4 regions of the Epibacterium sp. ABV4_022 genome follow, and region 3 is predicted to be linked to each of the others. Evidence: riboswitches for the same ligand, from Rfam matches in the RefSeq annotation. Region 3 holds a riboswitch; each other region holds the start of a gene.
The links. A riboswitch is a leader RNA that binds a small molecule or an ion and turns the genes downstream of it on or off. The one in region 3 is predicted to bind cobalamin.
Positions count from the first base shown of each region.

Region 1: another riboswitch for cobalamin. It lies ahead of ACXAF5_RS11215 (TonB-dependent receptor plug domain-containing protein); the one in region 3 lies ahead of ACXAF5_RS19325 (aromatic ring-hydroxylating oxygenase subunit alpha).
Region 2: another riboswitch for cobalamin. It lies ahead of ACXAF5_RS14030 (hypothetical protein); the one in region 3 lies ahead of ACXAF5_RS19325 (aromatic ring-hydroxylating oxygenase subunit alpha).
Region 4: another riboswitch for cobalamin. It lies ahead of ACXAF5_RS04375 (DUF4198 domain-containing protein); the one in region 3 lies ahead of ACXAF5_RS19325 (aromatic ring-hydroxylating oxygenase subunit alpha).

Region 1 is NZ_JBSWVA010000001.1:2,383,004-2,385,195, reverse strand. It holds gene ACXAF5_RS11225 (CobW family GTP-binding protein) at 1-236, opposite strand, end outside; gene hisI (phosphoribosyl-AMP cyclohydrolase) at 327-800, shown strand; cobalamin riboswitch at 897-1,106, shown strand; gene ACXAF5_RS11215 (TonB-dependent receptor plug domain-containing protein) at 1,267-2,192, shown strand, end outside.
Region 2 is NZ_JBSWVA010000001.1:2,954,093-2,956,284, forward strand. It holds gene ACXAF5_RS14025 (bifunctional sulfate adenylyltransferase/adenylylsulfate kinase) at 1-250, shown strand, start outside; cobalamin riboswitch at 408-613, shown strand; gene ACXAF5_RS14030 (hypothetical protein) at 738-1,049, shown strand; gene ACXAF5_RS14035 (inorganic phosphate transporter) at 1,371-2,192, shown strand, end outside.
Region 3 is NZ_JBSWVA010000002.1:51,570-53,761, reverse strand. It holds gene ACXAF5_RS19330 (FAD-binding oxidoreductase) at 1-122, opposite strand, end outside; gene ACXAF5_RS19325 (aromatic ring-hydroxylating oxygenase subunit alpha) at 129-1,355, opposite strand; cobalamin riboswitch at 1,496-1,699, opposite strand; gene ACXAF5_RS19320 (C4-dicarboxylate TRAP transporter substrate-binding protein) at 2,002-2,192, shown strand, end outside.
Region 4 is NZ_JBSWVA010000001.1:905,573-907,764, reverse strand. It holds gene cbiM (cobalt transporter CbiM) at 1-300, opposite strand, end outside; gene ACXAF5_RS04375 (DUF4198 domain-containing protein) at 304-1,092, opposite strand; cobalamin riboswitch at 1,222-1,438, opposite strand; gene ACXAF5_RS04370 (RrF2 family transcriptional regulator) at 1,568-1,993, opposite strand; gene hmpA (NO-inducible flavohemoprotein) at 2,146-2,192, shown strand, end outside.

The DNA.
Region 1 (2,192 bases), on a different contig from region 3:
TTGGCCAGATCGCCCAGGATTGCACAGCACAGGCAGCCCGACGGCAACAGGACGGTCTCCTCGGTGGCTTCTTCGATCAGGTCGTGGTCCAGACCGATATCGCCAAATTCATTCATGATGACGGCAATCCGCCCCGCGTCGGGGTCGCGGATCAGATGGTTTAGCAGCGTGGTTTTCCCGGCCCCCAGAAACCCGGTCAGCAAGGTCACGGGAATGCGTTTGTCCTGCTCGGTCATCACGGTGCTGGCCTCTTTACAGTGTGTTGCCTTTCGTTCAGGACTGTTACGTTATAACACTACGTTTTACAAGAAGCCGGAGAAGGCGATATGACACAACTGCACTTTCAGCCCCGCACCACCGTGGAACAGGTCGAGGAAAGCACCGACCTTGCGCCCAAATTCGGCGATGATGGTCTGATGCCCTGCATCACCACGGACGCAGCCTCGGGTGAGGTGCTGATGCTGGGCTGGATGAATGCCGAGGCCTTTCGCCTGACGATCCAAACCGGCGAGGCGCATTATTTCAGCCGCGCCCGGAAGGTGTTGTGGCACAAGGGGGCGACCTCCGGCCTGGTTCAGACCGTGGTCGAGGCGCGCATCGACGACGATCAGGACGCCCTGTGGCTGCGTGTCGATGTGACCGGCTCCGGCGCATCCTGCCACGTGGGCTATCGGTCCTGTTTCTACCGCGCCGTGCCACATGGCGCAGAGGCCGGGACGCCGCTGACCTTTGTTGAGGCGCGCAAGACCTTCGACCCGGTGGCGGTCTATGGCGATGCGCCGAACCCGACCCAACTCTGACCCTGCGGCGTTGGGGCAGGGCGTTTGTACGCCGCTGCCGGGGCAACACCGCCGTCGCACCGGGCTTTGGCGCTTGACAGGATCACGTCACTTTGTCTAAGCCCGGGTCATTCTGGTCCGGCTGGGAGACCACCCGGTTAAAAGGGAACACGGTGAGGTGTAGCCAACAGGCGCCGAATCCGTGACTGCCCCCGCAACTGTGAGCGGAGAGCAATGCTGCGATATGCCACTGCCCGGAAAGGGTGGGAAGGCGCGGCAAAGCCTCGACCCGCGAGTCAGGAGACCTGCCAGAAGGATCACCCTGTCCGGGTGCGGGGCGCGCCAAGGACAACGGACTTCCGTAGTGGTGGCAGTTCTCACCGTCTGCGGGGGCAAGGCCTTCCGAAGACCCGAAATTTGGACCCGCTGCCCGGCATGGGCGGTGTGCCTGGCGTGTGTATTGCGCGCGGGCTGGGAGGAATGGAATATGGACAAGGCAAGCCTGTCACTGGCCGCCGCGCTGGTGGTCGTCCCCGCAATCGCAACCGCTCAGGAGGGCGGTGTCATCGATCTCGGCGAGATCATCGTCTCCGGCGGCCTGACCCCGATCGAGGCGGACAACTATGGTCGCTCGGTCTCGGTGATCACCGCGCAAGAGCTTGAAACACGCGGAGTTACCACCCTGCAAGATGCCCTGCGCGGCGTTCCCAGCGTGGCGGTGAACTCGACCGGCAGCGGCTTTACCCAAGTGAGGATCCGCGGCGGCGAAGGCAACCACGTGCTGGTGCTGATCGACGGGGTCGAAGCCAATACCGGGTCGGGCGGCGAATATATCCTCAGCGGGCTGACCGTCAGCGATATCGAACGCATCGAAGTGCTGCGCGGCCCGCAATCGGCGCTTTACGGCGCCAATGCCGTCTCTGGCGTGATCTCGATCACCACCAAGCGGGCGGAAAAGCCGGGCACCTCTTATGGCGGTGGCGTCGAAGTCGGCTCCAACAGCACCCGTGCTGCCAATGCCTATGTGCGGCAGCGGTTCGAGCGCGGCGAGCTGAACTTCTCCGTCGACACGCGCCAGACCGATGGCGAGGACGGTTCACGGCTGGATGGCGGCGACACCGAGTTCAACGACCGGGAAACAGTGAACCTGACCGGTCGGTATGAGATTACGGATCAGATCACCACCGGTTTCACCCTGCGGCGCACCTGGCAGCACTACGGCAGCGAGGACACGCTCCCCTTTGGCTCCACGTCTCCGACCTCTGAAGGCTATCTGGTGGAAAGCCCGGCAAACACCGACCGCGACGAAGTGTTCGGCTCGTTGTGGCTGGAGGCTGACAGCGCCTCCGGGCGCAGCAGGCACCGGTTTTCCATCAGCGGAACCGACCAGGAGAACCAGTCCCGGGATGGCGC
Region 2 (2,192 bases), on a different contig from region 3:
CGAACAGTACGGCGCCTTTGTCGAGGTGCACGTCGCCACCTCGATCGAGGAATGCGAACGCCGCGACCGCAAGGGCCTCTACAAGCTGGCGCGCGAGGGTAAGATCAAGGAATTCACCGGCATTTCCGACCCTTACGACGTGCCGCAGAACCCGGAGCTGAGCGTCGAAACAGAGAATGTCGAGGTCGACAACTGCGCCCATCAGGTGCTGCTCAAGCTGGAAAGCATGGGCCTCATCAACGGCAATTGATCCTGCCGCGCCCTGACCAATCGCAGACGGCCCGCCCTTCCCGGCGGGCCGTTTTTCTATGCTGCCTCGCCAGTTCCCCGGGCCAGTTTCCGGGGCCAATTCCCCCGGGCCAGCCCCGCGGGGGCGTGAATTCCGACTGGACAGGCCACGCGGTTCCTGCAATCCTTTCCGCGATGGTGCCCGGATCGACAGGTCCGGCTGAAAAGGGAATACGGTGCAGGCGCCTTGCCTAAATCCGTGACTGCCCCCGCAACTGTAAGCGGCGAGCCTCTCCAAAGACGCCACTGGACCTCTGGTCCGGGAAGGTACGGAGACGGGCTGCGACCCGCGAGTCAGGAGACCTGCCATCTCGGGTGCGACGCGGTCGCGCCTCAGTCACTTTTTACCCGGGCGGGGTGCCCTGGGACGGAGAGACCGACATGGCCCGCATTGGACCTGAAACATCGCCGTTGCCCGTTTGTGCCCGCCCCCTTGCGCGGAGGGCGCGATGATACTGGAACTGACCATCCGACAACTGGACGTGGGCCCCCTGCCCACCGGAGAGGCCGAGCGCATGGCCCAGCTGGGCTACATGCAATGGCTCGGCGCACTGAACGGCCGGGCGAGCTACCACCGCGAGGCGCGGCACGCGCTGGACCTGGCCGTCCCCTTTGCCGAGGTGTCCCCGGCGGTTGCCGCGTTCTGTGACCTGCTGCGGGCCTCGCTGCAAATGCCACCGCAGCCGCTGACATTGACGCTGCCGCCGCGCACCCGGCGTGGGGGCGCCGCCGCCCGGCGCAGCCGCCGCATGCCGCAGTGATCTCCTGACCCACCGGCCCGCGCGCCCGCCGCCCCCCGGACCAAGTCCCCGCCTGCACGGGCAAGCCAGAGGCGCCGTTGTTGCACAGAGATGAAGAATCACGTCAGGCACCGGCGCCTGATGTGTCTTGCCGCAACACGCTACGGCTTGCGGCCCGGCTCCAACTGGCTGTCCCGCCCCGGCATCTCCCGTCTCAGCACCTACACGCGCGCGCCGCCGGCGCTCTGATCTGCGGCGCGGCGCGGTCGCCTGTTTGCCGCCATTGCCGGACTGTCACAAAACCGTTACAGACGCGGCGCGCAGATACAGAGGAGAGGACAGGTGTCCAAGACCGATCTAGAGCCGCGTCACCTTGAAACGCTGGACCGCGACCTCGATCGCCTGTCCTCGCTGGAACAGGCCACCGCATTTGTGGGCCGATCCAACGTCGGTTTGGGGATCGCCTTCGTGTTCATCCTGATCGTCGCCGCGGCGACCGGTCTGATCGTGGGGGATGCGGACAATACCGTCATCGTCGTCATCGCCGCCGCTTTCGGCGCCTATATGGCGCTGAACATCGGCGCCAACGACGTGGCCAACAATATGGGGCCCGCGGTGGGCGCCAATGCGATGTCGATGGGCTTTGCCATTGTCGTCGCCGCAATCTTCGAAAGCGCCGGGGCGCTGATCGCGGGGGGCGACGTGGTTTCGACCATCGCCAAGGGCATCATCGCACCCAGCAGCATGGCCAGCTCCACCATCTTTATCGCCGCGATGATGGCGGCGCTGCTGGCCTCGGCGCTCTGGGTCAACCTCGCCACCTGGATCGGGGCCCCGGTCTCCACCACCCATGCGGTGGTCGGGGGCGTCATGGGCGCGGGCATTGCCGCTGCCGGGTTTGCCGCCGTGAACTGGCCCAAGATGGGGGCGATCGCCGCCAGTTGGGTGATCTCGCCGATGCTGGGCGGGCTGATCGCCGCCGCCTTCCTGTGGTTCATCAAGTCCCGCATCATCTACCGCGACGACAAGATCGCCGCCGCCCGCACCTGGGTGCCGGTGCTGGTGGGCATCATGGGCGGCGCCTTTGCCGCCTATCTCTCCGTCAAGGGGCTGAAACGGATCGTCAAGATCGAGCTGACCGACGCGCTGCTGATCGGGGTCGGT
Region 3 (2,192 bases):
AACAAGGCACCGGACGGCGCCTTGAAGGTGAAGGACGCGGTATTGTCCATCTCCGGTATGATGGAGACACATTCCAGCATCTCCGTATCATTCCAGATCGCGCGTTCACTCATTTTGGGCATTTGGTCTTACTCCGCCGCGATGGCTTGGGGATCGCGGTTGCGCTTAAGGGTATTGAGGTACCACTCCACGAATTGCAGCACGCCGCTTTCCTGCACCGCGGAATACGGCCCGGGCTGATAGGCGGGGGAGTTGATACCCATCTGGTTGTACTCGACGACCTCGCGGTCCTCGTCATTGGTGGCGACCCAGACTTCGGTCAGGCGATTGAGATCGTAGTCCACGCCCTCGACCGCGTCCTTGTTCACCAACCATTTGGTGGTCACTTCGGTTTCCGTCGGGCTGATCGGGGTGACGCGGAACACGATGGAGTGGTCCGACAGGAAGTGGTTCCAGGTGGTCGGATAGTGAAATTTCAACAAGGAGCCGGCATCGGCAAACGCCGCCCGCCCCAGCCAGCGCCGCACCGCCGTCTTGCCATCCAGGGTATAGCTTTCAGCGCCTTCCTTGAGCGGCATGCGGGCAATCCGAAACTGCCCGTCGTCGTTCAGGAAGAAGCTTGACGGCATACCGGCCCCTTCGCAACGGTCGAAATGCGCTTGCAGGTTGGCGGGGGTTTCGCCGCCCTCGATACCGGTGATCGACGGATCATCGGGGAAGGTCCGGCACAGGGAGGGGTGGTTGCCGCCGCAGTGATAACACTCGCGGTTGTTCTCCCAGACCAGTTTCCAGTTGCCCTTCTCCACGATCGAACTCTCGTAGGCCACTTTGGCGTTCGACAGGTCGTGCACGTCCAGATAGGGGCGAACCGTGTCGGCAAACGCGTCAAAGCTCGGGGCGTCCTCCGCAAGACAGATATAGACCAGCCCCGACAGTTCGCGGCAGTGGACTGTCTTGAGCCCGTGTTGTGCAGGGTCGAAATCCGGTCCCATATCCCGAGCCCAAAGCAGACGCCCGTCCAGCTCGTAGGTCCACTGATGGTAGGGGCACACCAGTTTCGGATTGTTGCCTTTCTTCGCCTTGCAGATGACAGACCCGCGATGCCGACAGGAATTGTGGAACGCCCGGATCACATCATCGCTGCCGCGCACGATGATGACATTAAAGGCCCCAACCTGATGGGTCACATAGCTGCCGGGCTTTTCCAGTTCGCAGGCGGGAATGGCAAAGAGCCACTCCTTGTAGAAGATCTCTTGTAGATCGGTCTCGAACACCTCGGCGTCGGTATAGAACGCCTGCGCGAGCGCATGACCCGGCGTATGATTGGCGATCAGCGCATTGAGATTGCTGTTCATTCCCTGACTCTCCTGCCGCCTGCTCGCGATCCTGAGACGGAGCGTCACGCGGTTGGTTTTTGTGCAGATGGCAATGGGAATCCGTCAGGTCGCAACGGAGGAAGCCGCGCCCTTCAAGATGCCCAAACCGCCACCCGCGGTTGACGATATCTTTCGAGGCTGGTTTCCGGGCTCAGGAGAAGACCAGATGGTCCAAGTGCGACGCCTTCCCGGGTTCCTCCCCCCAGTGGCCGATGTCACACCCGCTGTCTCCATGACCGTTGCGGGGGCAGCGCCGGATTTACACCGGCTTCCCAATTCTCCACCCGGACACGCCGGGCGGCACCTCTGGGACCGAGTTGTACCGAGATTCGCAAATCCCGATCTGCGATTTGCGACATTGTTTATTTGGTTCGAGACAAGGCGCGGATTCCCGGTGCGCTGCAGCGGCCCTGTCGACATGGTCTTGCCGGGACGGCCGCCGGCTAGTGCAGGCTAAGTCCAATCCGTGACGAGGTTCTTCTCAATCCGCTGTGGAACGCCTTGCTACGCAGCGTCTGCCGCGTTCACCGGCGATCGGATCCAACTTTTGGGTTGGCAAACCGGGGCATAATGGTGATCCTGCGCCCATACCGCGCACTTCAGATGCGTAATTGGGGAGGAAATTATGAAAAATGTCTTGGGGCTTACCGCCCTCGCAACCCTGACCTGTGCCTTTGCCGCCGAAGCCATGGCGACCGAGTGGAACGTGTCCGTCTGGGGCAAACGCCGCGCCTTTACGGAACACGTCGAAAAACTGGCGGAGTTGGTTTCGGAAAAGACCGATGGCGCGTTCACCATGAACATCAGCTACGGCGG
Region 4 (2,192 bases), on a different contig from region 3:
CAGCACAGTGAGACCGCCAAATCCAAAGAACACGGCCTGAAGCAGCAGGCCCACAAATAAGGCCGGGAACGCGGCCCAGCCGAGGATCATCCCGGCCAGACCATTGAGGATCAAATGCACCGATGACGGGCCGATCGGCACATGGATCAGCGAGGCGACAAAGAAGCAGGCAGACAGCATGCCGGTGGCGGGAATGCGCTCCAGCGTCATTTGCTTCAACCCCAGCGCAATGCCGCCTGCCGCGAGAACCGCGCCGCCGATGACAACCGGATTTGACAGGGCTCCGTCAACGATGTGCATCGATCACTCCATATCGTAGGCGCGGATCCAGAACACGGCGTCCTGGCTCAGTTCCTTGCCCTCATGTTCCGTCACCGGGCCCGATCCCAGCGCGGCAAAGCCCCACCAGCCTGCTTTGGGAACACCAAAGGTGAAATAGCCGTTCTCGTCGGAGATCGCGACGATGGCCCCCCCCGGCATGGTGCCGACGGTTGGTTCTGTCGTGGAAAAGCCCTCGATGTCCGGCGCGGCTGCGACATATTCAATCTCGATCTCGACACCGGCGGCAGGTTCCCCCTCGCGCAGCACCTGACCGGTAAAACTCGACCCCGCAACGACGTTGTAGGGTTTGACCAGCGGCACGATCTCGGTCGCGAGGCCAACGGGGTTCATCCAGTCGGTGGGCAGCTCATTGCGGTTGAACACCACTTTGGTCAGCTGCTGGATATAGATATCCTCGCTCTGCTCGTAGTAGGGCACGGGTTCGGTCACCAGCACATAGTCGCCGGAGCGTTTCACCGGTAGCGAGGCCTTGAAGGCCGCGCCTTCGTTCTCTGCGCCTTTGAAAGGGGCTGCCTCAAGGCGATCCGCCAGGTCGGTCATTTCGCCATTGTGGATCATGTAGAACGCCTCGGGCGTGTCCATGTCCATCACATGGCCGTTTTCGAACGGATGCCAGAAAACCACCGCGAGCGGCACATCGCCGGGGCGTTCGATCTGGGTCTGATCTGCGTAGGGCAGCACAAAATGGGCCTGTGCGGCAAGCGGGAGGAGCGCGGCCAGCGCCGCGGCGGAAAACAGTTTCTTGGTCATGTCATGCCTCTCAAACAGGTGGGAAACCCACGGGTGAAAGGACAGACGGGATGTGAGACACGGGATTGATCGGGCACGACCAGCCGAGCCTGACGCGCACCCCGGCGTCCGCTTCAAGACGGATCGGTCTCCCGACCCTTGTGCGCGGCAGGTCTCCTGGCTCGCGGGGCATGATGCAAACCGGCCTTCCCAGGACAGATCCCAGTGGCATTATCGGTCGCACGTCCCGCTTACAGTTGCGGGGGCAGCCACGGATTTGGTCCCTTTTGGGTACGCCGCACCGTGTTCCCTTTTACTCCCACCGCGAGATGTCGCCCGCCGTGGAACCGTTCACGCCATTCTTATGGAAACCGCAAGAGATCTTGTCAATTGCATATAGCGCCCGCGCGCCTGGCACGTCCGCCTCAAGGCCACTGCACATGGCGCCCTTTCGCAGACCTGAGCCCGTTGCGCGCCGACTTTCATCGCGCGAGGATCAGGATCCGGCGATACCAAACTCCGCAGGCGCCAGCGCAATATCGCGCACCGTGTACTGGTCCAGCGTCGCGAGGAATGCGGTTCGGGCCTCCGCCAATGGGGAGATCAGCTTGCAGCACCCCGAAATGGTACAGCGGTTGGTCGGGCGCATGCATTCAACAAGATCAAAATCCGTTTCCATGTGACGCACCAGATCGCCCAGCCGGATCGCGTCGGCGTCACGTGCAAGCCGCAGCCCCCCTGCCCGCCCGCGCTGAGCGATCAGAAACTGCCCCTTGGTGAGCGCGTTGACCACCTTCATCACCGTACTGCGCGGCAGGCCGTAGACCTCGACCACCTGATCGATCGTAAACAGACGGGGGCCGATCGAGGTTGCATAGATCATGATGCGCATCGCCACGTCGGTGGTGTCATTCAATCGCATATGTGTTCCTTTCCGCGCCCCGGAAGCACCTCGGGCAATGGGCTGGTATCCGGGACAGAATGTCGCAAACTAAAAACATACCTACGTATGGCATCTTTTCTATCCACTTTATAGGTTCCGATCATTGACATCTTTAAGGCAGGAGAATAGAAATGGCCACGCCTCTCACCGAAAACACGCTCAGGATTATCGATGCGAC